One region of the Comamonas endophytica genome, then DNA from elsewhere that is predicted to be linked to it. Evidence: riboswitches for the same ligand, from Rfam matches in the RefSeq annotation. Region 1 holds a riboswitch; each other region holds the start of a gene.
The links. A riboswitch is a leader RNA that binds a small molecule or an ion and turns the genes downstream of it on or off. The one in region 1 is predicted to bind cobalamin.
Positions count from the first base shown of each region.

Region 1 (9,643 bases):
GCAGGAATCCAAAGAAGAAGATTGCATTAGATAGCGCCCGATCGGCATATGGCGGCATATTCGTAGGCCGGTGCGCCATGTCGACGTAGGGGCGGCAATTAAAGTGAATCAGGATGAAAGTGAGGCGTTACATTGGTAGCATTCCGCCCTGCGCCCTATCGCCATGCACTTGCTTCCCACCACCCCGGCCCCCGCGTCCTTTCCCATCGATTTCATCGCGCTGAGCGGCACGCCGCAGGATTGCGAAGACTGTGCCAGGGGGGAGCGCCTACCCTTCCGGTTCGACTTCGCCTACCAGCCCATCGTGGACCTGGCCAGCCGCACGGTGTTCGCGCACGAAGCCCTGGTGCGCGGCCCCGGCGGTGAAGGCGCGATGACAGTGCTGTCGCAGCTCGACGAGAAGAACTGCTACCGCTTCGACCAGGCCTGCCGCGTCAAGGCCATCAAGGGCGCGGCCGAGCTGGGCATCGGGCAGGCGGTGTCTATCAATTTCCTGCCCAATGCGATCTACAAGCCCGAGCTGTGCATCCGCACCACGCTGGCGGCGGCGAAGGCGCATGGCTTTCCACTCGACAGGATCATCTTCGAGGTGACCGAGGGCGAGCGCGTGAAGGACGGTCCGTGGTTTGCCGAGATCCTGCGCGAGTACAAGCGCTGCGGCTTCAAGACCGCCATCGACGACTTCGGCGCCGGCTACGCCGGCATGAAGCTGCTGGCGGACTTCCAGCCCGACATCATCAAGCTGGACATGGACCTGATCCGCGACATCGACACGCACCGCGCGCGCCAGGCCATCGTGCGCAGCCTGGTGCGCCTGTGCGAGGAGCTGCGCATCCAGGTCATCGCGGAGGGCATCGAGACCACGGCGGAGCGCGACTTCCTCTGGGATACGGGCATCCACTTGATGCAGGGCTACCTGTTTGCCAAGCCAGCCTTCCGCGCCATAGGCCGGGTGCCGGACGCGGCATTCGACGTGGGGATGCGCCGCGCCGCCTGAGCCAGCGGCTTGGCGCAGGGCGCGGGCCTAGACCGCCGTGGCCGCGCCCAGGTGCACGCTGGCCTGCTCGTCGAGCCAGCGGGCGAACCTGTCCCGGGCGGCGAAGGACGGAACATCGCGCTTGCTGCAGATGAAATAGCCGCGCCCGCAATAGACATCGATGTCGAAGGGCATGACCAGCTCGCCGAGCTGCAGCTCGCGCTCGACCACGCAGCCCGGCACCACCGCGACGCCCATGCCGGCCTTGGCGGCCACGATCAGATGCATCGTCAGATCGAAGCCCGGCCCGAGCCGCGGCGTGCAGGGCGCGCCGGCCTTGGCGAACCAGCGCTCCCAGTTGTCCGGGAAGTTGGTGTGGTGCAGCAGGCTGGCGTGCTGCAGGTCCTGCGGCGTGCGAAAGCCCTGGCTCAGGCGCGGAGTGCACACCGGAATCAGCTCGCGCCCGAGCAGGTAGCGCGTGTGGATATGGTCGGGCCAGCGCCGGCGCGGCCTCTTGACCTCTATCCACAGATCGACGTCGTCGCGCGTGAAATCCTCGTCGTGCTTGAACTGGCGCAGCTCCACGCTGACATCGGGATGGCGCGCGTTGAAGCCGGGCAGTCGCGGCATCAGCCACTGGATGCCCAGCGTGGGAATCACGCTCAGCCGCACGCGCTGGGGCTGCGCCTGCTGGCCCATGGTCTCGGCCGCCGATTCAAGCGCCAGCACATGCCGCTCGGTGAGCTTGCGCAGCTGCACTCCGCGTGGCGTGAGCGCCACGCCCGTGGCCAGCCGCTCGAACAGCCGTCCGCCGGCCAGATGCTCCTCCAGCCGCTTCACCGCGCGGCTCACCGCCGCCTGCGTCACGCACAGCTCCTCGGCGGCGCGGCGAAAGCTGCCCTGGCGACAGACCGCGAGAAAGGCATGCAGCTCGACCAGCGAGGGGGAATGGATCTTCATGATGCGGCGATTACATCATGTCATCGCTCTGGATGAAATTGTCGTTTGCCGGCGCGCTGCGGCGTTCATACCATCGCGCCATCTTCATCGAGGCAAACCCATGCAATTCAACCGACGCGAATTCGTAAGCCTGGCGGCAGCCGGCACCCTGGCGCCGCTGGCGGCAGCACATGCCCAAGCCGCATATCCTTCCAAGCCGATCACGCTGGTCGTGCCGTTCACGCCGGGCGGCTCGGTCGACAATTCGGGCCGGCTGATGGCCGACCGCCTGAGCCGCGAGCTGGGCGTGCCGGTGGTCGTCGACAACAAGGGCGGCGCCGGAGGCACCATGGGCTCGGTCCATGTGGCCAAGGCGCGCCCCGATGGCTACACGCTGGTCGTGACCTCGCAGAGCACCCATGTCGTGAACCCGGCGGTGAACCCGAACCTGCCTTACGACGCGGTCAAGGATTTCGCGCCGATCACGCTGATCGATCGGCTGGCGAACGTGCTGCTGGTCAACGCCGACCTGCCGGTGCGCAGCTTCGCGGAACTCGTCAAATATGCCCAGGCCAACCCCGGCAAGCTGAACTACGCCAGTGCCGGCACCGGCTCGGTCTCGCACCTGAGCATGGAACTGCTGAAGACCCAGGCGAAGCTGCCGATGACGCACATCCCGTACCGCGGCGCCGGCGTGGCGGTGACCGACCTGATCGCCGGGCAGGTGCAGCTGACCTGGAACAACCTGTCGTCGAACCTGGGCAACATCCGCAACGGCAAGCTGCGCGCGCTGGCCGTGGCCGCGCCGCAGCGCGTGCCGCAGCTGCCCGACGTGCCGACCTTTGCCGAACTCAAGCTGCCCGACTTGAACCTGACCTCCTGGACCGGCCTGGCCGCGCCCGCCAACACGCCCCCGGCGATCATCGAGCGCCTGTACCAGGCCACGCGCAAGGTGCTGCAGGACCCGGCGACCCAGGCCACCTGGGTGGAAAAGGGCATGATGGTCCCCGAAGACGTCACGCCGCAGGCCTACCGCGCGGAGATTGCCGAGCGCATCAAGTTCTACCAGCGCATCGCCAAGGCCAACAACATCGTTCTCGAATGACCCAGTACACCCGCATCGAGCAGCTGCTGCCCTACGAGCAGGAGCTGGTCGCCATCCGCCGCCATCTGCACCGCCATCCCGAGCTGGCCTTTGCCGAGCATGGGACCTCCGATTTCATCGCCGGCAAGCTGCAGGAATGGGGTTACGAGGTCACGCGCGGCCTTGGCGGCACCGGCCTGGTCGGCACGCTGCGCGTGGGGGAGGGCGCGCGCCGCCTGGGCATCCGCGCCGACATGGATGCGCTGCCCATCGAGGAGGCCACGGGCGCGGCGCACGCGAGCTGCGTTCCGGGCCGCATGCATGCCTGCGGCCATGACGGCCACATGACGATGCTGCTGGGCGCGGCCAGGTACCTGGCGCGCCAGCGCCGCTTCAGCGGCACGCTGCACCTGATCTTCCAGCCGGCCGAGGAGCGCGGCTTCGACAGCGGCGGCAAGGCCATGGTCGATGCCGGCCTGTTCGAGCGCTTCCCCTGCGATGCGGTCTACGCGATGCACAACCATCCCGGCATTCCCCAAGGACGGTTTCTGCTGCGCAGCGGCGCCTTCATGGCCGCGGGCGACCGGGTGTTCGTGAAGATCATCGGCGTCGGCGGCCATGCGGCGCGCCCGCACCTGGCCGTGGATCCGCTGGTCGCGGCAGCGGCCATCGTCACCGCCTTGCAGACCGTGGTGGCGCGCAATGTCGATCCGGCGGAATCGGCGGTGGTCACCGTGGGCCGGCTGCGCGCCGGCGATGCGCTCAACGTGATCCCGGCCGAGGCCGAGATCGGCATCAGCGTGCGCTCGTTCTCCCCGGAAATGCGCGCGCTGCTCAAGGAGCGCATCTGCGCGCTGATCGCGGGCGTGGCCGAGGGGCATGGCTGCCGCGCGGAGATCGACTATGTCGAGGGCTACCCGGTGGTGGTGAACGACGCCGCTGCCGTGGAGCTGGCGGCGCAGGTGGCGGCCGATCTGGTGGGCGAGGAGGGCGTGGAACGCGACTTCCCGCGCCTCATGGGCAGCGAGGACTTCGCGTACATGCTGCAGCGCTGCCCGGGCGCGCTGGTGCGCATCGGCAACGGCCCCGCGGATGGCGGGCGCGGCCTGCACAACCCCAGGTACGACTTCAACGACGTCAACCTTCCCTATGGCGCGGCTTTCTGGAGCCAGCTGGCCGAACGCTTCCTGCGCTGAGCTCCCGCGCCTAGCCGGCCGCGCCTCGCCGGCCGCGCCTCGCCGGCCGCGCCGGGCGCAAGCTGCCGACATCGCGTAAAATCCGCCCCGATCACAGGTGTTCCATGGCGCATTGCGCGCCTGGAATGAAACGGGAAGCAGGTGCGTGGACATGCCACAAAGCCTGCACTGCACCCGCAACGGTAATCAGAGTGCCTCGATGCACGCCCCGGCCCCACGGCCCGGGCAGCCACTGCGCAAGCGGGAAGGCGTGTCGAGGCTTCGGCCCCCGGGTTGAGCTCTGCGAGTCCGGAGACCGGCCTGGTGTGAACCCAAGGCGCAGCGGGAATGCAGTAGCCTGGTGACCGGCTGCCCGCAGCCGCGCCCCTCGATTTCTCTCCCTCTGCACTATTCATCCATCCGGCCCGGGAAGCGGCCCGACTGACGATTGATTTTGCATGCAGCAAGCATCTGGCTGTCCGTCCGCATGGGCAGGACCTGCGCCGGGCGTCGATACGCCGCACGGCGCGCCCATTTCCCCATGACGCAGTCCATCCAGGTCCAGGGCTGGTGCCCCACTGCCTGGCAGCCCATGCGCGCGCAGGACGGCTGGATCGTGCGCGTGCGTCCGCACTGCGCGGCCGTCAGCGCCGCGCAGTGGCGCGTGCTGGCGGTATCGGCGCTGGCGCATGCGCATCCGCAGATCGAACTGACGCGGCTGGGCAATGTGCAGCTGCGCGGCGTGGGCACGGCGCAGCTGCCGGTCGTGCGCGCACGGCTGATCGAGGCCGGGCTGGTGCCTGCCGACGCCGATGCCGATCTCGCGCCGGCGGTGCATTGCACGGCCCTGTACCGGCGCGGTGATGCCACCCATGCGCTGGCGCGGCAGTTGTCGCAGGCCGCGATCGAACACCTGAGCCCGGCGGCGTTGGCGCGTGCCGGCCTGCAGGCGCTGCCCAGCAAATTCGGGCTGCTGGTGGACGATCCGGCGCGGCGCATGCAGAGCATTGGCGCGGACCTTCAGCTCTGGGTGGACCAAGATGCGGGTTACGGCCTGGCGTTGGGCGGTACGGCGCAATGGCATGGCTTTGCGCGCGCCGAAGAGGCCGTGGATGCCGCCGTGCAGCTGGCTCTCTGGTTTGCGCGCGAACGCATGACGACGGCGCCCGCGCCCACGCGCTTGCGCGGATTGCTGGCCCAGCGCACGCCGCAGGTAGGGGCGCCGTTGCACGCGGCGCTGATGCAGCGCGCCGATCCCTTGCTCCCCGGCCCGCATGCCGCCCATGGCCAGGTGCTGGGCGCGCCGCTGGGCCGCATCGATGCCGCGGCCATGCAGGAGCTGGCAAGGCAACTGCCCGCGGATGCCGAACTGCGCGTCACGCCCTGGCGTTCGCTGCTGCTGGCCGATCGCGCCATCACCCCGCTGGATGCTGCGCACTGGATCACCCGTCCCGATGACGCGCGCCTGCGCGTGTCCGCCTGCACCGGCGCGCCGCGCTGCACCCAGGGCCTGGTGGCAGCGCAAACCCTGGCACTGGCGCTTGCCGGCGATGTGCCGCGCCACCGGCATCTGCATGTCAGCGGCTGCGCCAAGTTCTGCGCGCTGCCTGCCGAAGCCTCGGCCGTGCTTTGCGCGGGCCCCGATGCCGGTGGCAAGGCGCTGCTGCATATCAGCCGCGGCAATGCGCCCCGCACCCCGATTTCCTCCGTGGCTGCCGACAGAGCGCCAGCGGAGATAACAAGACTGCTCCATGACCCATACCTATGAAACGCGCGGTGAAGAGATTTACCGGCAATCCTTTCGCATCATCCGCAGCGAGGCCGATCTGGCGCGCTTCACTCCGCTGGAAGAGCGCGTGGCGGTGCGCATGATCCATGCCGCGGGCATGGTGGAGCTGGCCGCGCATATCCATTTCTCGCCCGATTTCGCCGCCGCCGCCGAGGCCGCGCTGCAGCGCGGCGCGCCCATCCTCTGCGATGCGCGCATGGTCAGCGAAGGCATCACGCGCAAGCGCCTGCCGGCCGGCAACGAGGTGGTCTGCACGCTGCAGGACCCGCATGTACCGGCGCTGGCGGCGCTGATCGGCAACACGCGCAGCGCCGCGGCGCTGGAGCTGTGGCGCGACCGGCTCGGTGGCGCGGTGGTGGCCATCGGCAATGCCCCGACGGCGCTGTTCCATCTGCTCAACATGCTCGAGGACCCGGCCTGCCCGCGCCCCGCGGCGATCATCGGCTGCCCGGTGGGTTTCGTCGGCGCGGCGGAGTCCAAGGACGCGTTGCGCGAGTGGGGGCGCATTCCCTTTGCCATCGTGCAGGGGCGCCTGGGCGGCTCGGCCATCACCGTCGCCGCGGTCAATGCGCTGGCCTCGCCGGCCGAGTGAGGAGCAGCGCATGAACCGCGGCAAGATCATCTGCGTCGGGCTGGGCCCGGGCGATCCCGAACTGATGAGCGTGAAGGCCGACCGGCTGCTGCGCAATGCGCGCCAGGTCGCCTATTTCCGCAAGCGCGGCCACCCGGGCAAGGCACGGCAGCTCGTGAACGGCATGCTGCATGCCGAAGTGACGGAGTACCCGATGGAGTACCCGCTCACGACCGAGATTCCGCACGACGACCCGCGCTACATCGCGCAGCTGTCGGATTTCTATCTCGACTGGCAGACGCGGCTGACGCAGCTGGCGCAGGGCGAAGACGTGATCGTGCTGTGCGAGGGTGACCCCTTTCTCTATGGCTCGTTCATGCACCTGTATGTGCGGCTGCGCCAGGCGGGGGCGGAGGTGGAGGTGCTGGCCGGCATTCCGGGCATGGTCGGCTGCTGGCATGCGACGGGCATTCCCGTCACCTGGGGCGACGATGTGCTGAGCGTGCTGCCGGCGACGCTGCCCGACGCGCCGCTGCGCGAGCACATTGCGCGCTCCGACGCGCTGGTCATCATGAAGGTCGGCCGCCACCTGGGGCGCATCCGCGCGCTGCTGGCCGAGCAGGGCAAGCTTGCGCAGGCCTGGCTGGTGATCAACGGCACCATGGCCGACCAGCAGGTCATGCCGCTGCATGCGGCGCCCGAGCGCTGTCCGTATTTCTCCATCGTGATCGTGCACGGCCAGGGCCGGCGCCCGGCCAATGACATGTGAGGCGCGACGCATGACGACTGGACGCCTGACTGTCGTGGGCCTGGGCCCCGGCGATGCCGCGCTGGTCACCGACCAGGTGCGCGCCAGCATTGCCGCGGCCACCGATGCCTTTGGCTATTTTCCCTATGTAGAGCGGCTGGCCGGCATGGATCATTTGCGGCTGCATGCCAGCGACAACCGCGAGGAACTCGGGCGCGCGCGGCAGGCGCTGGATCTGGCGGCCAGCGGGCGCCAGGTGCTGATGCTGTCCTCGGGCGACCCGGGGGTGTTCGCGATGGCCAGCGCGGTATTCGAGGTGCTGGACATGGCCACGCCGGAGCAGCGCCAGCGCTGGGCTGCGGTCGATATCGAGGTGCAGCCCGGCATCACCGCCATGCTGGCCGCGGCCGCGCGCCTGGGCGCGCCGCTGGGGCATGACTTCTGCACCATCAACCTGTCGGACAACCTCAAGCCGGCCGCCGTGATCGAGCGGCGCATCCGCCTGGCGGCGCAGGCGGATTTCGCCATGGCGTTCTACAACCCCTGCTCCAGGTCGCGGCCCGAGGGCTTCGCGCGCGCGCTGCGGGTGCTGCAGCAGGAGTGCGAGCCCGGGCGGCTGGTCTGCTTCGCGCGCAATGTCAGCCGGGCCGACGAGACGCTCGACGTGCTGCCGCTGGCGCAGGTGCAAGCCGATATGGCCGACATGCGCACGGTGGTGATCGTCGGCAGCAGCCTGACGCGCAGGGTGGGGCGCCATGTCTACACGCCGCGCAGCTATCCCGATGCTTGAACCCTCAGCGCTGGCCGGCCAGCCACTGCATGGCCTGCTGCGGCGTTTCGCAGCGCAGGCGCGCGGGCAGCTGCGGGCGGTCCACCATCACGACCGGAACGCCCAGTTCGCGCGCGGCCCCGATCTTGGCGTAGGTGTCGGCGCCGCCGGCGTTCTTGCTGACGATGCAGTCGATCGCATGGCGCTGCAGCAGGGCACGTTCGTCGGCCAGTGCGAACGGCCCGCGCGCGATCAGCAGTTCGTAGCTCGATGCGGGCAGGGGCAGGGGCTCGCCGGTCTTGTCGATGATGCGCAGCACGAAGCGCCGCGGCGCGGCCTGCGGTGCAAATGCCGCCAGCTGCTTGCGGCCGATGGCCAGAAACACACGCTGCATATGCGGGGCCAGTGCCTCGGCCGCGGCCGCCATGTCGGGCACATGCTGCCACTGGTCGCCGGGCTGGGCCTGCCAGGCCGGGCGCTCCATGGCCAGCAGGGGAATGCCCAGCGCTGCGCAGGCGCCGATGGCGTTGCGGCTCATCTGCGCGGCAAAGGGGTGGGTGGCGTCGATCACCTGCGTGATGCGCTGCTCCCGCAGATACTGCACCAACCCCTCGACGCCGCCAAAGCCGCCGACGCGCGTGGGCAGCGCCGGGGTGCGGCGCGTCTGCGTCACGCCCGCATAGGAATAGATGGCGCGCACGCCCGCGGCCTGCAGCAGCGTCGACAGAACATGGGCATCCAGCGTGCCCCCTAAGAGGAGAACCTGTGGCATGGCCGATGCGTGGCTTTCAATCATTGGTATTCATCCATCCGGCCTGGAGGCCCTGAGCGCCGCCGCCCGGCGCGATCTCGATGCGGCCAGCGTGGTGTTCGGCAGCCCGCGCCACCTCGCGCTGGCCGGGGTCGGCGCGCGCGGCCAGGCCTGGCCCGTGCCCTTCAGCGCCGCGCCGGTGCTGCAGCTGCGCCATCAGGCGCGCGTCGCGGTGCTGGTGTCGGGCGATCCCTTTCATTTCGGCGCGGGCACGTCGCTGGCCCGGCATCTTGCGCCCGGCGAGTGGCGCAACCATCCGCAGCCCTCGACATTCTCGTGGATTGCGGGCACCCTGGGCTGGCCGCAGGAGCAAACCCGTTGCCTGGGGCTGCATGCGCGCAGCTTCGAACATCTCACACCGCTGCTGGCGCCGGGGCAGCGCTTTATCTGCCTGCTGCGCGACGGCGCGGCGGCATCGGAGCTGGCCGCGTGGCTGCAGCAGCAGGGCTGGGGCGAGAGCCCGATGTGGCTGGTCTCGCAGGCCGGCAGCGATGCGCAGACGGTGCGCGAAGGCAGGGCGCAGGAGCTTGTGGGCGCTCGGGTAGAAGCCCCCGTGGCCGCGGCCTTCGACGCGCGCGGCGGCCAGGGCTTCGTGCAGGTGCCGGGCCGCTCCATCGACAGCTTTGCGCATGACGGCCAGATCACCAAGAGCCCCGTGCGCGCGATGACGCTGGCGGCGCTCGCGCCGCGCCGCGGCGAGCGGCTGTGGGATCTGGGCGCGGGTTCGGGTTCGGTGGCCGTCGAATGGTGCCTGGCGGGCGGCACGGCAGTGTGCGTGGAG
Region 1 covers NZ_CP106881.1:2,660,277-2,669,919, forward strand. Annotated here, with positions in the region: gene M9799_RS12075 (EAL domain-containing protein) at 164-997, shown strand; gene M9799_RS12080 (LysR substrate-binding domain-containing protein) at 1,025-1,936, opposite strand; gene M9799_RS12085 (Bug family tripartite tricarboxylate transporter substrate binding protein) at 2,037-3,020, shown strand; gene M9799_RS12090 (M20 aminoacylase family protein) at 3,017-4,195, shown strand; cobalamin riboswitch at 4,274-4,510, shown strand; gene M9799_RS12095 (nitrite reductase) at 4,716-5,942, shown strand; gene M9799_RS12100 (precorrin-8X methylmutase) at 5,926-6,555, shown strand; gene cobI (precorrin-2 C(20)-methyltransferase) at 6,566-7,303, shown strand; gene cobJ (precorrin-3B C(17)-methyltransferase) at 7,314-8,072, shown strand; gene M9799_RS12115 (cobalt-precorrin-6A reductase) at 8,077-8,823, opposite strand; gene cbiE (precorrin-6y C5,15-methyltransferase (decarboxylating) subunit CbiE) at 8,822-9,643, shown strand, end outside.

Region 2 (9,643 bases), 1.1 Mb from region 1:
TGGTCAGGCAGTCGATGACCAGCAGGCAGCCCGGCTGGCTGTGCGCGCGCACCGCGCCCGCCAGGTCCAGCGGCACTTCCAGCGTGCGCATTCCCGGCACGCGCTCGGCACGGTCATGCTGGTGGCGTTCGATGCGCGCGCGCATCTCCTCGTCCCATGCCAGGCCCGTGGCCAGCAGGCAGGCGCTGTGGGCGGGCGACTCCAGCAGCCAGGCCTGGGCCAATGCCTCGGCGCGGCGCGACTTGCCGCTCTTTTGCCCGCCCAGGATCAATTCGCTGCGCGCCATGCTCATGTGTCCTCCCTGTGATCGTCCAGCGCCTGGCGCGCGCCCAGCAGCGCCGCCACCGCGCGCGGGTGCGAGGCGAACCAGGCGTGGAAGAAGCTCGCATGCAGGCTGCCGTGGCGATAGAGCCATTCCCCGCTTTCGGCGCCCGCATCCGCATCGGGTCGGCGGCTGCGGCCCAGCACCTGCGCGCCACTCTCGAGCCGCGCATAGTGGAAGCTGTGGCCGCGCAGCAGCCCCCAGGGCGTGGACAGCTGCTGCATGCCCAACCCTGCCAGGCGCTTTTGCATCTGCGCCCGGCCCGGCATCAGCCCCCACAGCGGCGTCCACTGGCCGTCGCTCCCGGCAATGCCTTCGCACAGCGCCAGCATGCCGCCGCACTCGGCCCAGATCGCCCTGCCCGCTTCCCAGTGCGCACGGATGTCGGCCTGCACCGCGCCCTGCGCCGCAAGCTGCGCGGCATGCAGTTCGGGGTAGCCTCCGGGCAGCCACAGCGCATCGCACGCCGGCAGCCTCTCGCCAGCCAGCGGCGAGAAAAAGCGCAGCTGCGCACCCATGGCCCGCAGGCATTCCAGATTGGCGGGATAGACGAAGCTGAAGGCCGCATCGCGCGCCACGGCCACCACCCGGCCGTCGAGCCAGGGGCCCAGCGCTTCGGGCTGGCCTGCCTCGGCTGCCGGTGCCGGCGGCGCAAATTCCACCGTCCATTGCTGCCAGTCCTGCCAGCTGCGCTGGCCCAGCGCCGTGGCCTCGAGCGCATCGGCAGCGGAGTCGAGCCGCTGCATGCCGTCCGCGAGTTCCTGCGCTGCCACCAGGCCCAGGTGGCGCTGGGGCAGCAGCGCCGTGCCCGCATCGGCGGCAATGCGCTGCACCGCGCCCAGCCAATGGCTGTCGGCATGCACCCCGGCCTGCAGCAGCTGCGCATGGCGCGCGCTGGCCACGCGGTTGGCCAGCACGCCGGCCCAGCGCAGGCCCGGCTGGAAATGCTGCAGCCCGTAGGCCACGGCGCCCAGCGTGGCGGCCATGCCGCCGGCATCGATCACCGCCAGCACCGGGATGCCGAAGCGGCGCGCGAGATCCGCGGCACTGGGGCTGCCGTCATAGAGCCCCATCACGCCCTCGATGAGGATCAGATCGGCAGACAGCGCCGCCGCGTGCAGCCGCGCGCGCGCATCGGCCTCGCCTGTCATCCACAGGTCCAGCGAATGCACCGGGGCGCCGCTGGCCAGCTGGTGCCAGTGCGGGTCGAGATAGTCGGGCCCGCATTTGAAGACCTGCACGCGCCGCCCCTGGCGCGCATGCAGGCGCGCGAGCGCCGCCGTCAGCGTGGTCTTGCCTTGGCCCGAGGCAGGCGCGGTGATCAGCAATGCGGGGCAGCGCGCGGGCGTCATGGTGCGCTGCTCCATGGCAGGCTGGCGACAGCCAGGGCGCGGCGGCGCACGACGCCGTGAACAGGGTGAAGCATGAGTATCAACGTGAAGCCACCCGGCGCCGACCTCCCCGTCGGCAATGGGTTCCAGCAATCCGCGATGCAGGCATGGCGGATGCACTTCGTTGGCCGGTATCCGGGCTGGGCGGAGCGAAGCTCTTGCAGGCCTTCCCAGCGCGATGCCAGTGGCCGGTGAAGAAGAGCCGAGCGGGCAAACGCTCATCCGCTGACCGTTGCGGGGGCAGCGCAGGCACGAAAGCGGCGCCCGCGCGCCGCATCCTCCCTGCTTCCCGTTGAACTATGCATCCTGGAGGCGGACGCATGAGCACCAACGCCGGCCATTGTAGCCGCGAGTGGCGTCGGTGCGGCCCTGGCTGCCGATTCATGCCAGCCACGCAGGACCCAAGTTGGCGAGCACTTGCATGCTTCCGAGGCTGTAGGACAAAGCATATTCCACACGCCCGCAGGCCGGAGGAACGCTTTTTTACGCCTATCTCCAGCCGGCAAGTTCTACAATTGGACCTCCTATGTCTGCCCCGTCCCCCCTCGACCTCATATCCGACCGCGTGGAGCGACTTCTGTTGCGCCACGAGGAGCTTCAGCGCACCAATGCCCTGCTGGCCGAACAGGTCGCGGCCCTGACCCAGGAACGCGATTCGCTGCGCTCGCGGCTGAGCGCCGCGCGTGCCCGTGTCGATGCCCTGATCGAGCGCCTGCCCAGCAATGAAAAGGCCGGCACATGAAGCAGCTTGACGTGCAGATCCTGCATCAGAACTATCTCCTGACCTGCCCCGAGGGACACGAGGAACGCCTGCTCGAGGCCGTGGCCCGTGTCAACGACACTATGGCCCGCATTCGCGACGCCGGCAAGGTGCGTTCGCGTGAACGCGTGGCGGTATTGACCGCGCTCAACATGGCTTTCGACATCGTCACGGCAGAGCGCATGCCAGCTCCTGCTCCCGTTGTCGCCGAGCCGGTGGCGGTCGAGACGACTGCTGCCGAAGACGCCTTGGTGCAGGCGGCCATGATCCAGCAGCAGGAAGACGCGCAGCGCATCGTGGCTCTGCTCGAGCGCCTTGACCAGGCGCTTGAAGACGATCCGCAACTGCTGTAAAATTTGCGCCTGCGGCGGCGAGCTTGGCGCATCCACATTACAATGAAGTCGTCTGCAAATCTGCTGGGCTTTATATTTCCTTGAACCAATGCTCATTGAGCCCGGGCTTGGTACATCGCTTGGTGAGCGTGATCGTCTCGCGTCAGATGAACCCAACGTCAAGCTGCCCTTGCCCACCTGAACCCCGGTTCAGGATGCCGGTCTGGTGGAATTTGCAGACACCCAATTTCCCTGACGGGCCGTGCATTGCACGGCCCGTTTTCATTGGCTTGCCGCTCCATGCACGTGGGCTTTTCGCGGTCCCGGCAGGCATCCGCAGCCATCACCCCCCTGCCGCGCCGCAGCAAGCGCAGCGGGGTGCATACGCAAGAAAGCCGCAATCGCGCCCTGCGCGACTGCGGCTTGAAGCAGCGGATTCAGGCCCCGCTGCGCATCAGCTCGGGATTTATTGGCCGTGAATGCGCTTGGCGTCGGCCACGCACTTGTCCTTGACGTCACCGCTCAGTGCATCGCAACGCTCGCGGGCGGCCTTGTATTCGGCTTCGCGCACTTTTTCCTGGCTGGCGTCGCGGCGCGCTTCGGGAGCCGTGGTAGTGCCGCGCTGGGTTGCAGCCGGCATGGCCGCAGTGCCGGCGTTGCCCATGGGGCCCACGTTGCCGGAAGTGTTCATCTTGGCAGCTTCCGTGGCCTTGACGTGCGCCGCCTTGGCGTCCTTTTCGCAGACGTCCTTGGCATTGCCCTTCAGGTCATCGCACTTTTCCTTGGCCACATCGTATTCGGCATCGGCCTTGGCCTTGGCGATATTGTGGCGGTTGCGCTCGCTGGCATCGGCGCGGTACTCGAGTTCGGCCTCGGCCACCTTTTCACGGCCCTTGGCCTCCTTCTCGCAGACATCCTTGGCATTGCCGGACAGGGTGTCGCACTGGGCCTTGGCAGCCTTGTAGTCGGCGCTGATCTGGTCTTTGGCGGCCTTGTGCTCGGCAGGCGTGGCGGCGAATACCGAAGACATGCAGGCAACGGCAGCGATGGCGGTGAGTTTTTGTTTGAAGTTCATGATTATCTCCTTGTGATCATGACAGGCAGGGAATATGCATTCAAGCTTTGAATGCACCCTTGATGCCTGGCACGGAATATGTCGAAAAAGACCGTTATTCGTCGAAACGGAAATCGGGATTGCGCTGTTGCCAGTCGCGCAGCTGGGTCTCGGCCTCTTCCTTGGCCACTCCCTGGCGCTCCTGGATCCTGCCGATGAATTGGTCGCGCTTGCCGGCAACGACATCAAGGTCGTCATCGGTAAGCTTGCCCCATTGCTCGCGGATCTTGCCCTTGAATTGTTTCCAGTTTCCTGAAACTCGATCTTCGTTCATACAAAATCCTTTTTATCTACGCGGTTCTGAAGCACAGCCCGCTGAATTGAAAACACATTCACCCGAAAGCGAGATGTGCATTCAATGTATTCCGCAGTGCAATTGGCAGATGTGGGATATGAAGTTTTATGCCAGTCGGCTTTCACCTACACTCGCAACAAAGCATATAAATCAATTGTTTTTGATTATCAAATAGCAGAAACCGATAAATCAGGATAATAGAATCCCGTTGGATGGCCCTGTCGCTCCGGCAGTGCTCTGCTCAGGGACAGCCGCCCGCGGCGCTGCATCAGGCCGCGCCAGGCGAATGCGGCGCCGCGTGGCAAAGGCCCTGCGGCGGCTGGACGCTACTGGCGTTCCGGGCTGCCGCTTTGCAGGCGCAGGGCGGAGTCGGCCACCACGCCGCAGTGCCAGTCGTCTTCCTGCAGCACACCCATTTCACGCATGCGGGCGTCGAAAGCCTCGGCCGGCAAACCGGGCGAACACAGGAATCCCTGGAAGAACTGGCATTGCAGCGACTGCAGACAATCGCGCTGCGCGCTGGTCTCCACGCCCTCGGCGACGACCTCCGTGCCCAGCGCCTTGCCCATGCTGATGATCGCGCTGACGATGGCCCGGTCGCCCGGGTCCTGCGGCAGGCCGCGCACGAAGGACTGGTCGATCTTGATCTTGGCGATCGGCAGTTTCTTGAGATAGCCCAGGCTGGAATAACCGGTGCCGAAATCATCGATCACCAGCCCCACGCCCAGCTCGGCGATGGAGCGCACGCGTGCCGCCATCTCGTGGGCATCCTGCAGCAGGATGCTTTCCGTCAGCTCCAGCTCCAGCAGGTGCGCCTGCAGGCCGTGGCGCGACAGCAGCTGCTGCAGCCGCTCGACGAAGTCGGGCTGGCGGAACTCCAGCGCCGAGACATTGACCGACACCTTCAGCGGCCGCCCCCCAACGCTCCAGCGCACGGCTTCGCAAATCGATTGCTCGAGCACCCAGGCGCCCAGCGTCACGATGTAGCCCGACTCCTCCGCCATGGGGATGAACACGCCGGGCGAGACCATGCCGAATTCGGGATCGTTCCAGCGCAGCAGGGCCTCGGCCCCGACGATGCGGTTGCTGCCTATATGCACCTGCGGCTGGAAATAGACCGCCATGCGGCCGTGCTCCAGCGCCTGGCGCATCGCATGCTCGAGCTTCATGCGCGACAGCAGGCCGGAGTTCATCTGCGGCTGGTAGAAGCTGTAATGCCCGCGGCCGCGCTCCTTGACCCGGTACATCGCGGTATCGGCCTGCATGATGAGCTCGTCGAGCGTATGGCCGTGGTGGGGGTACTGGGACACGCCGATGCTGCACTGCACCGAGAAACCCAGCCCATCCAGCAGGAAGGGACGCAGCATCTCGCGCAGGATGCGCTGCGCCACGCTGGCCGCCAGGGTTTCGTCGCAGCCCTCGAGGTAGAGCACGAATTCGTCGCCGCCCAGTCGGCAGAGCATGTCGGCCGCGCGCAGGCAGCCCTGCAGCCGCTCGGCCACCAGCTTCAGCACGCGGTCGCCAAACTGGTGGCCCAGCGAATCGTTGATGATCTTGAAACGGTCGAGGTCGATGAACAGGATCGCGAACACCTCATGGCCGTCCGCCGCGCGCGCCAGCGCCCGCTCCACATGGGCGGACAGGCACAGGCGGTTGGGCAGGCCCGTGAGGGCGTCGCTGAAGGCCAGCTCCTCGATGCGCTGCTGCGCCTGGCGCTGCTGCGTCAGGTCGCGCATGAAGCCAATGGTCTGGAAGACCATGTCCTGCGCATCGCGCAGCGCCACCCACGACAGCCGTACGGCGCAGCGCTGCTGCCCGCCCTGCTCGAGCCACAGGTTGCCCTGCCAGAAGCCGCCGCCGCGCCATTCCTGCGCTGCGGCCGCATACCAGTCGGCCGGAGCGCTGCTGCCGAACAGCTCCCGCACATCGCGCCCCGCCCAGTCGCCCTCGCCCATCAGCCGCAGGCAGGCGGGATTGGCGCGCACCAGCCGGTGCGCGGCATCGGCAATGAAGATGGCATCCAGGCTGCAGTCGAACACCCGCGCCGCCAGTTTCAGGCCGGCCTGCACCTCCACCTCGTGCGTGATGTCGCGAAAGCTGTGGATGCGGCCGATGGGCGCGCCGCGCTTGAGCTGGGGCACGGAGCGCCGCTCGATGATGTGCCCGCTCTCGAGCTCCAGCACGTCGGTGCTCTCGAGCAGCGGCTGGCGCTGAAGCTGCTCGAGCCGCAGCAGGTAGGCCTGGCGGTCACGCACCTTGGCGGCCATGTACTCGAGAATGCCGGCATCGTTGCGCTGGACCAGCATGTGCTGCGGCAGCCCCAGATGGCGGCCAGGCGATGGTTGAATGCGCGGATGCCGCCATCCTGGCTGCACACCAGCATGCCGTCGGCCGTGGAGTCGAGCGTGGCGCGCAGGTCCGACAGCAGGCCCTCGAGTTCCTGCTCGGTGTGCGCCTGCTCGCTGCGGTCCAGCATGCTCAGCATGATCCAGCCGTTCTCGCCACCCAGGGGGCAGTCGATGCGTTCGACGCGCTGCTCCACCGGACGCAGCGTGCCGTCGCGGCACTGCACCTGCGTCAGCGTCTGCGAGCCATTGCGCCACTGGCTGGCGTCTTCCCAGAGGCACAGGTCCTGCGGCGTGGCGGCCAGCGCCTGCACCGGCATGCCCTGCATGTCCTCGCGGTCATAGGCCGTCAGCCGCTGCGCTGCACGGTTGGCAAAGCGGATGCACAGCGTGTCCTCATCGATCAGCCACACCGCCTCGAGCAGCGCATCGAGCGTCTGGTGCCAGAGGGCTTGCAATGGCTGGTTCATGGCTGGCAAGGCTCCACCGCACGTTCGAAGAAATAGCAGATGTGCTGGCGCGGCGAGAGATAGCTCAGCGCCTCGCGCGGCAATTGGTCCAGGCGCAGGCTGCGCCGGATGCTGATGTCCGGGCATTGCTCCAGATTCAGCGGCTTTGCCTGCGCCAGCGGCACGCTGGCGTCGTACACCAGCAGCTCGGGCTTGAGCGGGCGCGAACTGTTGACCGAAACCACCATCGCGTAGCGCCCGTCCGCAAGCTGCACCACCGAGCCTGGCGGGTACACGCCCATCATGCGGATGAATACCCGCAGCATCGCCGGATCGAAGCGTTCGCGGAACTGGGCATAGAGCTGCGACAGCGCCTCGTGCGGCGTCAGCCCGCCCCGCGCGAATTCCGGATTGCAAAGCCGATCGTAGGCATTGACCAGGCACAGCACCTTGCCGGTCGTGCTCAGGTCCTCGTCGATCAGGTGCAGCGGAAAACCGCTGCCGTCGGCAAATTCGTGGTGCTGGGCAATGGCCGTGAGCACATCGCTGGACACACCCATGCCCAGCGCCAGCGCCACCGAATCCCCGACGTGGCGCTCGTATTGTTCGCGCGTGAGCGGCGCGGTGCCGGGAGTGCTGTCCTTGCCGATGTCATGCAGCAAGGCCGCCGTGCCCAGTTCGTGCAGCTGCGCCGGCTCCATGCCCAGGGCCCGGCCCAGCAGCAGGCACAGCGCCGTGACATTGATCGGATGTTCGGCCTGGCGGTTGCCGGAGCCTTCGGACAGCAGGCGGATCACCAGGTCGCCCGCGGGCAGCACGTCGTGCAGATAGCTCTGGACCATGCTGTCGCACAGCTCCAGCGCCTGTGCCGGCTCCGTGCCGGCGCTGGCGAAGACCCGCAGGTAATCGCGCGCGGCGCCGCGAAAGCGCTCATTGCAGCGCTGCCACAGCGCAGGCTGCGCAGCCGGTGCGGGATCGGCAGCCGCGGGAGCCTCGCCTGCGGATGCGGCCTCGGCGCGCTGCGCGTCCTGCGCTGCAGCGGCAGGCGCCGTGTCCTCGGCAGGCACGATATCGCTTCGATCGGGAAAATAACGGATGGCCTCGAGCCCCAGCGCCTGCAGGGTCCGGAGCTGGCTATCGGAAACAATACGGAAGCTGTTGACGGGAAAGGGATGGCGCATCCAGCCGACTTCCAGCTGGATGTACATGCCTAGCCGCAAAGCTTGCGGATTGATCAGGACAGAAGAATTCACACTTGAAAGCGATACCGTACAAAAGGTTGCACAACTGTCCAATTGTTTCGGCAATTATGACCACTTCTTTAGCGCCAACGTGCATCTGGTTACCGGTGCCGATGTTTTGCCAATACGGATGCAAATGATGCAACAAAAAAGCCGCGCCTCGACGCGTTTCGACGCAACCAATGCATCAAGCCGGCGGCGCCTGGCACGCCGCGGGTCCTTGCGCGCGTCGGAGGGCGCAAAGGGTGCGCATGGGCGGCCTATATCTCCACCCATCGAAGTGTTTTCCGTGCGCCCTGCTGTTCATCAATCGCCCAAACGCAGATAAGCTTTGTCTGCGATCCAGCCACGTTTCTTTCAAGGAGGCCCTATGTACCAACGCATTCTCATTGCCACCGATGGCTCGCCGCTGTCCGAACAGGCGGTGGAAAGCGGGCTCTCGCTGGCGGCGCTGTGCAAGGCCAGCGTCGTCGTCGTCAAGGTGGTGCCGCTGTATACGCGCAGTTTCCTTGAGGGCGGCGACTACACCAGCCTCGAGGACGTGAAGCGCATCGAGGACCAGTGGGTGCACAGCGCGCAACAGTCGCTCAACGACATCCAGGCCACGGGCGAGGCCCGCGGCGTGGTGGTGACGACCAGCGTGATGAAATCCGACCTGGTAGCCGAGACGCTGATCGACGTGGCCAAGGAGCACGCCTGCGACCTGATCGTCATGGCCTCGCACGGCCGCAAGGGCCTCAAGCGCCTGCTGCTGGGCAGCGAGACCCAGCATGTACTGACGCATTCGACGGTTCCCGTGCTGGTCCTGCGCTGAACGCAGCGATCAGGCGCCGAACAGCTCCTGGTACTGCGCGCGCAGCAGATTCTTCTGCACCTTGCCCATGGTGTTGCGCGGCAGCTCCGGCACGACGAAGCAGCGCTTGGGAATCTTGAAGTTCGCCAACTGCCCCTTGAGCGCATCGAGCAGCGCCTGGGGCTGCACTTCGGCGCCGGACTTGGGCACCACCACCGCCACCCCGACCTCGCCGAAGTCCGGATGCGGCACACCGACCAGCGCGCTTTCGGCCACGCCGGCCATTTCGTTGATGAAGCTCTCGACTTCGGCGGGATAGACGTTGTAGCCACCGGAGATGATCAGGTCCTTGCTGCGCCCGACGATGCTCAGATAGCCCAGCGCATCGAAGCGGCCCACGTCGCCGGTCTTGAACCAGCCATCGGCGGTGAATTCCTCGGCGGTCTTCTCGGGCATGCGCCAGTAGCCGCTGAAGACATTGGGCCCGCGCACCTGGATATTGCCGATCTCATCGACGGCTGCGGCCTGCCCCGCATCGGTGAGCACGCGTACCTGCACGCCCGGCAGCGCGAAGCCCACGGTGCCGGGACGGCGCTCGCCC
Region 2 covers NZ_CP106881.1:8,030-17,672, forward strand. Annotated here, with positions in the region: gene M9799_RS00045 (bifunctional adenosylcobinamide kinase/adenosylcobinamide-phosphate guanylyltransferase) at 1-286, opposite strand, end outside; gene M9799_RS00050 (cobyrinic acid a,c-diamide synthase CobB) at 289-1,689, opposite strand; cobalamin riboswitch at 1,823-2,060, opposite strand; gene M9799_RS00055 (DUF904 domain-containing protein) at 2,240-2,455, shown strand; gene M9799_RS00060 (cell division protein ZapA) at 2,452-2,826, shown strand; gene M9799_RS00065 (hypothetical protein) at 3,272-3,880, opposite strand; gene M9799_RS00070 (CsbD family protein) at 3,975-4,193, opposite strand; partial or broken gene M9799_RS00075 (putative bifunctional diguanylate cyclase/phosphodiesterase) at 4,541-7,029, opposite strand; gene M9799_RS00080 (cyclic di-GMP phosphodiesterase) at 7,026-8,216, opposite strand; gene M9799_RS00085 (hypothetical protein) at 8,215-8,577, shown strand; gene M9799_RS00090 (universal stress protein) at 8,620-9,063, shown strand; gene M9799_RS00095 (malonate--CoA ligase) at 9,073-9,643, opposite strand, start outside.
Region 2: linked by a shared signal. The riboswitch ahead of M9799_RS00050 (cobyrinic acid a,c-diamide synthase CobB) and the one ahead of M9799_RS12095 (nitrite reductase) in region 1 are both predicted to bind cobalamin.

Region 3 (9,643 bases), on a different replicon from region 1:
AGAAGCGGGCGCGCGGGCAGGGCGGCAAAGCGCCCGTCGGTGAGCAGCCAGAGCGAAAGCGCCCGGCCCGAAGAGGCGGCGCGCGCGCGGCGCAGCAGCTGATGGGCCAGCGCCATGGCCGATTCCACAGGCGTGGCGCCGCCGCCGCGCAGCGGCTGGATCCAATCCGCATTGAAGGCCGCCACCTTGCCCGGCGCCTGCAGCAGTTGCGCGCTGGTGCCGGAAAAACCGATCACCGCCAGGTGTTCGCGCCGGCGGTAGAAGCTTTCCGTCAGGGCCAGCAGGCAGCCCTTGGCCAGCGCCAGTTTTTCGCCGCGCAGCATCGAGGCCGACATGTCGAGCAGCACGCAATGCAGCGCCTGGCTGCCCATGGGTTGCGGACGGTAATGCAGATGTTCCCGCTTCAAGGGCCGGCGGCCTTTATGCAACAGGGTCTTGACCCAGTCCAGGCGCGTCCCGGACGCGCCATTCAAACGTCCCTTGCGCGCGGTATTGCTGCCGCGCCCTGCCTTGGCCTGACCGGCCAGCGCAGGGCGCGTCAGGCTTTTTTTGGCGCAAGCGCCTTCAGGGGTTTGACCGCGCGCAGGGCGGTGGCCTGGGGTGGGGGCATCGCGCCCCAGTTCTGCTGCTGGCTTTCGCCCACGCCTGGGGCTGGGGTGTCATCGAGCCGCTGTGCAGGCGGCGGTGTCTGCTCGGGTGCGCCGGACGGTGGCGAGCCCGCGCCGGCTTCCTGGCTGCGCCGGTGCGCCAGCGCCAGTTCGGCCACTGCATCGACATCGGAAACCAGCACCTCATCGCGCCCGGCCAATGCCGCATGCGCCCGCGCCGCGCGCAGCATCACCAGATCGGCGCGCACGCCTTCGACACCGGCCTGCTGGCACAGCTGCGCCACATGCTCGTGCACGGCATCGGACCAGTCCAGCGATGCCACGATCTCCCGGGCCGTGGCCACACGCCGGGCCAGCGCCTGCTGTGCGCCAGCATGCTGCGCGGCAAAGCCTTCGGGGTCGGCATCGAAGGCCATGCGCGCCTTGACGATGGCCTTGCGCGTGGCGACATCGGGCACATTGGCCAATTGCACGAACAGCCCGAAGCGGTCGAGCAACTGCGGCCGCAGCTGGCCTTCCTCGGGGTTCATGGTGCCGATCAATGCGATGCGCGCCGGGTGCTGGTGCGACACGCCATCGCGCTCGATGCGGTTGATGCCGCTGGCGCTGACATCGAGCAGCAGATCGACCAGCCCGTCGGCCAGCAGATTGACTTCATCGACATAGAGAATGCCCTGGTGCGCCTGCGCCAGCAGCCCGGGGCGGAACTGCACGGCGGAGCTTTGCAGCGCGGCCTCCAGATCCAGCGAGCCCACCAGCTGCTCCTCGGTGGCGCCCAGCGGCAGGTTGACGAAGCGGCCCGCCGGCAGCAGCTCGGCAAGGGCGCGCGCGCTGGTGGACTTGGCGGTGCCGCGCGGGCCCTCGACCAGCACGCCGCCCAGCAGCGGATCGACCGCCACCAGCAGCAGCGCGGTCTGCAACTGCTGCTGGCCTTGAAGGGCGCTGAAAGGGAAGCTCATCGGTTCTCCAGAAATTGTTCGGCCTGCAGCAGCTGCTCTTCCAGCAGCGCCTGATGGCTGCTGCCGTCCTGCCACAGCCCACGCTGGATGGCTTCGAGCAGCCGTTCGCAGATGCCGTGGAAGGCGGCGGGATTGTGCTGCGTCAGGAAGTCGCGCGTGGCGGCATCGGCCACGAAGGCATCGGTCACGCGTGCGTACTGGTCGTCGCGCACCACGCGTGCCGTCGCATCGAAGGCAAAAAGATAGTCCACCGTGGCCGCGACTTCCGCCGCACCCTTGTAGCCATGGCGCTTGATGCCGTCGATCCACTTCGGGTTGGTGACGCGCGCGCGCACCACGCGGCTGATTTCCTCCTGCAGCGTGCGCATGCGCGGCGCCTGCGGGTTGCTGTGGTCGCCAAAGTAGAGATCGGGCTGCTGGCCGCCGAAGTGGCGCACGGCTGCCGCCATGCCGCCCTGGAACTGGTAGTAGTCGTCCGAATCCAGCAGGTCGTGCTCGCGATTGTCCTGGTTCTGCACGACCAGCTGCATCGCGCCGAGACGGCGAACGAAGGTGTCCGGCAGCGGCGTGCCGTCGTCCTGCTGGCCATAGGCATAGGCGCCCCAGTTGCGGTAGGCCGTGGCCAGATCCTCGTCGGTCTGCCAGTTGCCGCCTTCCATCAGGCCCTGCAGGCCCGCGCCATAGCTGCCGGGCTTGGCGCCGAACACGCGCAGTCCGGCCTGGTGGCGCGCCTCCTTGGCCTGCATGCCTTGGCTTTGCAGCAGCGCGGCTTCCTGCAGCACGCGTGCCCGGATCGGGTTGATGTCTTCGTCTTCCTCTTCGAGATCCGCCACCTTCTGCACCGCGGCGTCGAACAGCCGGATCACATTGGTGAAGGCATCGCGGAAGAAGCCCGACACGCGCAGCGTCACATCGACGCGCGGGCGGCCCAGCACCGCCATCGGCAGCACCTCGAAATCCACCACGCGCCAGCTGCCGTCGGCCCACTTCGGGCGCACGCCCAGCAGTGCAAAGGCCTGCGCGATATCGTCGCCGCCGGTGCGCATGGTGGCCGTGCCCCAGACCGACAGGCCCAGCGTGCGCGGGTAGTCGCCATGCTCCTGCGTGTATTTCTCGACCAGCAACTGCGCCGACTGCAGCCCCAGCGTCCAGCTGGTGGGCGTGGGCACGGCGCGCGTGTCGATGGAAAAGAAATTGCGTCCGGTGGGCAGCACATCGGGGCGCCCGCGCGTGGGCGCGCCGCTCGGGCCGGCGGGAACGAAGCGGCCTTCCAGCCCGCGGCTGAGCTGCAGGATTTCCTGCGGGCCGCAGTCCTCGAGGCGCGGGCGCAGGTCCTGCTGCACGCGCTCGAGGACCTGCAGGGTATCTGCCATGCCGCAATGGGCCGCCCTGATCTCGTCCAGCGCACGCTCCAGCCAGTCCAGCGCCAGCAGTTCCAGGCGCTCGCGCGTATCGCCCGTATGGCGCCAGGGCTGGGCATCGATCTGCGCCAGCACTTCGGGGCGCGGCCCGTTCCAGGGCGCTTCCCACGCTGCATCCAGCGGGTTGAAATCCTTGCCCAGCTGCAGGTCCCGCGCCATGGCCTGCACCAGGCTGCCGTTGGCGCCCTGGCCATTGCCCACCGGGTGCCGCGCCAGCGCCAGCAGCGTGTCGCGTGCCAGCCGCCCCGTGGGCGATTGGCCGAACACATGCAGCCCGTCGCGGATCTGGCTTTCCTTGAGCTCGCACAGATAGGCGTCGGTCCTGTTGAGCAGCAGCTGCTCCTCCTCGGCGCCGCGCGGCGCGGCCATGCCCAGATCCTGGTGCAGGTCATGCTTCACGATATGGGCAAGAATCTCGCGGCGCAGCAGCTGCGCGCGCCGGCCGTCCATGGTGATGGCCTCGTAGTATTCGTCCACCATGCGTTCGAGATCGCGCGTCGGGCCATAGCTTTCGGCGCGCGTGAGCGGCGGCATCAGATGGTCCACGATCACCGCCTGCGCGCGGCGCTTGGCCTGCGTGCCTTCGCCGGGATCGTTGACGATGAAGGGATAGAGATGCGGCATGGGCCCGAACACCAGATCGGGCCAGCAGGTATTTGACAGCGCCACGCTCTTGCCCGGCAGCCATTCGAGGTTGCCATGCTTGCCCACATGCACTATCGCATCGGCGTTCCAGTGGCTGCGCAGCCAGTGGTAGAAGGCCAGGTAGTAATGCGGCGGCACCAGGTCGGGGTCGTGGTAGCTGGCGGCGGGATCGAGCTGGTAGCCGCGCGCCGGCTGGATGCCCACGAACACCTGGCCGCAGCGCAGCCCGGCGATCATGAAGCGCCCATCTCGCACCATCGGATCGGCCTCCGGCGCGCCCCAGCGCTGCAGCACCGCCTCGCGGTTGGATTCGGGCAGGCTGGCGAAGAACGCCTGATAGCTCTGCAGCGCCAGGCTCTGCTGCGCAGGCCGCACGGCCCACGAATCCGGATCGTTGGTGATGCCCTGCTGCAGGAGCGCCATCAGCGCGTCGCCATCGGCGGGCAGCGCATCGATGGCATAGCCTTGCTGCTGCAAGGCTTGAAGTATGTGGATGACCGATGCCGGCGTATCCAGCCCCACGCCATTGCCCAGCCGGCCTTCCTTGGTGGGATAGTTGGCGAGGATCAGCGCCAGACGCTTGTCGCCATTGGCCTTGCTGCGCAGCCGGCACCAGCGCTGCGCCAGCTCCACGACGAAGGCCAGGCGCTCGGCATGCGGCTGGTATTGCACGACGTCGGACTGCGTGAGTTCGCTGCGGTGCGCGCGGCCCTTGAAGCTGATGGCACGCGTGATGATGCGGCCGTCGACCTCGGGCATGGCCACATGCATGGCGATGTCGCGCGGCTGCAGGCCGTGCGCGTCGTCGAGCCAGCTTTGCTCGTTGGCGCCGGACATGATGACCTGCAGCACCGGGATATCGCCCGCCAGCGCGTGGTCGCCCGGTGTCTCCAGGGACGACTGCGAAAACGAGGTGGTGTTGAGGATCAACGCCACATGACGCTCGGCGCACAGCTGGTGCAGCATCGCCATGCTGGCCGCGTCTTTCAGCGACAGCAGCGCCAGCGGCAGCGGGTTCATGCCGCGCGCCAGCAGTTCGCGGCTCAGCGCCTCGAACACCTGGGTGTTGCCCGACTGCAGATGCGCGCGGTAGAACGCGATCAGCACCACGGGGGCGCCGGGCAGCCATTGCAGCGGGCCGGGCTGCTGCCAGTCCTCGGCCGTGGCGGCATCGTGCGCCGGGTGGTACACGGCCACCGAAGGCAGCGGGCGCGGCGGCAGCGCCGGCTGCGTTCCGCCCAGGAAGGCCTGCCACAGATAGCGCAGCATCTCGCGCGCATTGGCTATGCCGCCCTCGCGCAGATAGCGCCACAGGGCGCGGCACTGCTCCACCTGGGCGGTGCTCTTTTGCAGCAGATTCAGGTCCTCGGTGGTATCGCCCGAGAACATCACCAGCGTGATGCCCTTGAGGCGGCAAATCTCGCGGATGCGCTCGGTGCCATAGGGCCAGTAGCTCTCGCCGCCGAGATGGTCGATGACGATCACGCGCGCATGCTGCAGCACCTCGTCCACATACAGATCGACGGAGGCCGGCTGGCGCAGGTGCATCAGATTGGCCAGGCGCAGCGTGGGCAACCGCTCACCATCCACCCCGGCGCGCAGCTGGGCGCAGGCCTCGGCCAGCAGCGCCAGCGTGGTGTCGGCCGCGCTCAGCACCACCACCTGCGCCGGCGTCTGGCCCAGGCTGGAAACAAAGGCCTCGTCATCGACGAAGCCCCCGGGCTGGACGGCAAGCAGATGCATCAGCGCGCTCCCAGGGAGGCGAGCTCGGCACGGATGCCGGCCTCGTCGAGATCATGGCCGATCAGCACCAGATGCGTCTGCGGCGTCTCGCCCGCGGCCCAGCGGCGGTCGAAATAGCTGTCGAAGCGCGTACCCACGCCATGCACCACCAGGCGCATCGGTTTGCCCGGAACCGCAACGAAGCCCTTCACGCGGTACACCTGGTGCTCCGACACGATGCGTTCGAGCGCGGCCAGCAGCCCATCGCGCTCGACCTCGGGCAGCTTCACGACGATGGAGTCGAAATCATCGTGGTCATGGTCCTCCTCGTCATGGCCATGGTGGCCCTGGCGCTCGTGGATGGTCTCCTCCGAGGCGCTGGACAATCCCAGCACCACGCCCAGATCGATGCGGCCCTGGTCCGCGGCGACGATCTTCACCTGCGCCGGCACTTCCTCGCGCACGATGGCCTCGACCTTGGCGCGGTCCTCGGCGTTAGCCAGATCGAGCTTGCTCAGCACCACCAGATCGGCCGACATCAGCTGGTCTTCGAAGAGTTCGTGCAGCGGCGATTCGTGGTCCAGATTCGGGTCCTGGCGGCGCTGGGCATCGACGGCGGCAGGGTTGGCGGCGAACTGGCCGGCAGCGGTGGCGGGCACGTCGACGACGGTGATCACGGCATCCACCGTGCAGGCGTTCTTGATCTCCGGCCAGTTGAAGGCCTGCACCAGCGGCTTGGGCAGCGCCAGGCCGCTGGTCTCGATCAGGATATGGTCTATATCCGCGCGCCGCGCGATCAGCTCGCGCATGACCGGATAGAACTCCTCCTGCACCGTGCAGCACATGCAGCCGTTGGCCAGTTCATAGAGCTGACCCGGCAGCTCCTCGCCGTTGTCGTCGCAGCCGATGCCGCAGCTGCGCAGGATGTCGCCATCGATGCCCAGCTCGCCGAATTCATTGACGATGACGGCGATGCGGCGCCCGCCCGCGTTCTCGAGGATATGGCGCAGCAGCGTGGTCTTGCCGCTGCCCAGGAAGCCGGTGACGATGGTGGCGGGAATCTTGGCGGATGGGGTCATGGGGTCTCCTGGTAGTAAAGCGCACCAGGGACGGGGACGGCATGCCAGGCGCCCGCGGGCGGGAGGCGGCCACGGGACATGAGCAGGCCGCCCACACCCCGGGGCAACGGCTGAAAGCCTACAGGTCGGTATTCTGGCTTGCCGTCACCCAGCGCACAGCACCTTCCCGGGCCGGCGCCCAGTGGCATTGCGTTGTGTCTGTCAGGCTTACAGCAGCGGGGGCTGCGCCGGAATGGCCAGGCAAATGCATGGGGTCACCGGTCTTCCCGTTTCACCCCGGCCGAGACTTCGGCGCGGGACTCCTGTACGGTGCGGGGATTATAGGAGGCGTCTTTCGACCTCTAGCGCGCAGGTCATTGGAGCGCGCATTGCATATGGATGGTCTGCCATTGTGGATCCGCATCCCGGCAGATCACCTCGAAGCCATGGCGCTGCCAGAATTCCAGGGCGCCGGGAAGGAAGGGATGGGTGTGCAGATATAGCACTTCGATGCCTTGCGCAATGGCCTGCTCCCACAGCGCCTGGAACAGCGCATCGGCAATGCCCTGGCGCCGGTATTCGGGTGCGACGAACAGACGCACCACTTCCACCACCTTCTTTGGGGAGAAATCCAGTTGCGCGAAGCGGCCGTCATAGGCGCGCCAGGCGATGGTGCCGATCAATTGGCGCGCGGGATCACAGGCGGCAAGCATCCGGCCGGTGCCGCTGGCGTAGGTCTGTTCGAAGCTTTGCAGATCCGGTGGGATGGTTTCAATATCGGCGCGTCCGGCAAACATCTGGGAGCGGGCTTGTTGGAGAAAGTCGAGAACGGGCGGGAGGGTAGGGACGGGTTCGATGTGCAGGATGCGGGACATGATGGAACTCTATGGCATTTGCGGCGCTGTAGGGGTGACACCCTTCGACAGGCTCAGGGCGAAAGGTATTACCCCGTTCGTCCTGAGCCTGTCGAAGGATGGACGTCCTGCCCTCCAACACCCCAGCAACCTCCCCCAAATCAGCTACATTAACCCCACCTCCGGTTCCGCAAGGACATGCATCGGCCCGTGCCGACACATGAGGGAATCCACGAAATGGAACTGCCCCCGCAACTGTAGGCAACGAGTGCCCCTGCACCAAGCCACTGAACGCACGTTCGGGAAGGCGCCAGGCGTGCGATGACTTGCCAGTCAGGAGACCTGCCGAGGATTAGACGATCACTGCCGGCGGGGTGTCCGGGAAGCGACCAATGGCGGGAATCCAGGCGTGCCGCAGCAGCGGCGGGCCGGGTCGTGCATGGCTGGCTTCCGGAAGCGCCCGCCTTTTCTGGAAAGATCCCTGGATGCTGCTTCGACGCCTCGCCTTCTCCCTGCTGCTGTCCGCGGCCCCGCTGGCTGCCAGCGCCACCGACTACCCCCTGCAGCTGCAAAATTGCGGCCACACCCTGAAATTCGACAAGGCTCCCGCATCCGCCGTGACCATCGGCCAGGCCGGCACCGAGATGCTCTATGCGCTGGGCCTCGGCGACAGGGTGTCCGGCACCTCGCTGTGGTTCAACGCGGTGCAGCCGCAGTTCAAGGCGATCGACGACAAGGTGCCGCGCCTGGCCGACAACGACCCGAGCTTCGAGGCCGTGATCGGCAAGCGTCCGGCGCTGGTGGTGTCGCAGTTCGAATGGATGGTGGGCAAGGAGGGCGTGGTCGGCACGCGCGAGCAGTTCCATGACCTGCGCATCGCCACCTATGCCATGCCCTCGGACTGCGAGGGCAAGAACAACCTCAGCGGCGCCGACGGCACGCGCACCGCGGCTTATGACGTCAATACGCTCTACAAGAGCATCCAGCAGCTGGCGCAGATATTCGACGTCGAGGCACGCGGCCAGGCGCTGGTGCAGGAACTCCGGCAACGCCAAGCCAAGGCCGTCACCCAGCTGCAGTCGCCCAGGCTGCGGAACATGTCGGCGGCGCTGTGGTTCTCCAGCGCGGATCTGTCCATCGACCCGTACATGGCAGGCCAGAAGGGTGTGGCCGGCTACATGCTGCAGACGCTGGGGCTGCGCAATATCGTCACTTCGGCCGAGGAATGGCCCACCGTGGGCTGGGAAACCATTGCCAAGGCCAACCCCTCGATGCTGATCATCGCGCGCATGGACCGCCGGCGCTTTCCCGCCGACGACTACCGGAAGAAGCTCGAGTTCCTGAAGAAGGACCCGGTCACGCGCCATATGGATGCGGTGAAGAACAACCGCATCGTGATCGTCGATGCCGATGCGCTGCAGGGCTCGATACGCATGGTCGATGGCATCGAGCAGATCGCGCAGGCGGCGCTCGAGCTGCAGGCGCCCGCGCGTTAAGAGCCTCACCGAAGTGCTGCGAATCCTTCTGCTGGGCGCCGCGGCGCTGGCCCTGCTGGCCGTTGCCGTGCTGCTGGGCGTGGCCATCGGCGAGACACGGCTGGCGCCAGCCACGGTCTTCCAGGTGCTGGCCAACCAGCTGCTGGGCGCCCGATACCCGGTGGATCCCATCGACCAGGGCATCGTCTGGAACTACCGGCTGGCGCGCGCGCTGGTGGCGGCCAGCTGCGGCGCGGGCCTGGCGATCTCGGGCGTGATCCTGCAGTCGCTCTTGCGCAACGCCTTGGCCGAGCCCTATCTGCTGGGCATCTCCGCCGGCGCCTCGACGGGGGCGGTGCTGGTGTCGGTGGCGGGCCTGGGCGCGGGCGCAGTGTCGATGACCACGGGTGCCTTCTTTGGCGCCGTATGCGCATTTGCGTTGGTGGCGCTGCTGGCGCATGCCGCGGGCAGCGGGGGCCTGCGCAACGGCGCGCAGATCGTGCTGGCCGGCATTGCCGGCTCGCAGCTGTTCAATGCGCTGACCTCGCTGATCATCACCAAGTCCGGCAGCGCCGAGCAGGCGCGCGGCATCATGTTCTGGCTGCTGGGCAACCTGAGCGGCGTGCGCTGGAGCGACACCCTGCTGACGGCCGGCGTGGCGCTGGCCGGCATGGCCGTCTGCGCCTGGCACGCGCGTGCGCTAGATGCCTTCACCTTCGGAACTGAATCGGCCGCCGCGCTGGGCGTGCCGGTGCGGCGGCTGCAGCTGGTGCTGCTGCTGGCGGCAGCGCTGATCACGGCGGTGATGGTGTCGATCGTCGGCGCCATTGGCTTCGTGGGCCTCGTGATTCCGCATGCGGCGCGCTTTATCGTCGGCGTGCGCCATCGCCGGCTGATCCCG
Region 3 covers NZ_CP106882.1:122,926-132,568, reverse strand. Annotated here, with positions in the region: gene M9799_RS17565 (vWA domain-containing protein) at 1-407, opposite strand, end outside; gene M9799_RS17560 (magnesium chelatase ATPase subunit I) at 539-1,567, opposite strand; gene cobN (cobaltochelatase subunit CobN) at 1,564-5,376, opposite strand; gene cobW (cobalamin biosynthesis protein CobW) at 5,376-6,434, opposite strand; cobalamin riboswitch at 6,541-6,755, opposite strand; gene M9799_RS17545 (GNAT family N-acetyltransferase) at 6,788-7,288, opposite strand; cobalamin riboswitch at 7,434-7,631, shown strand; gene M9799_RS17540 (ABC transporter substrate-binding protein) at 7,753-8,763, shown strand; gene M9799_RS17535 (FecCD family ABC transporter permease) at 8,777-9,643, shown strand, end outside.
Region 3: linked by a shared signal. The riboswitch ahead of cobW (cobalamin biosynthesis protein CobW) and the one ahead of M9799_RS12095 (nitrite reductase) in region 1 are both predicted to bind cobalamin.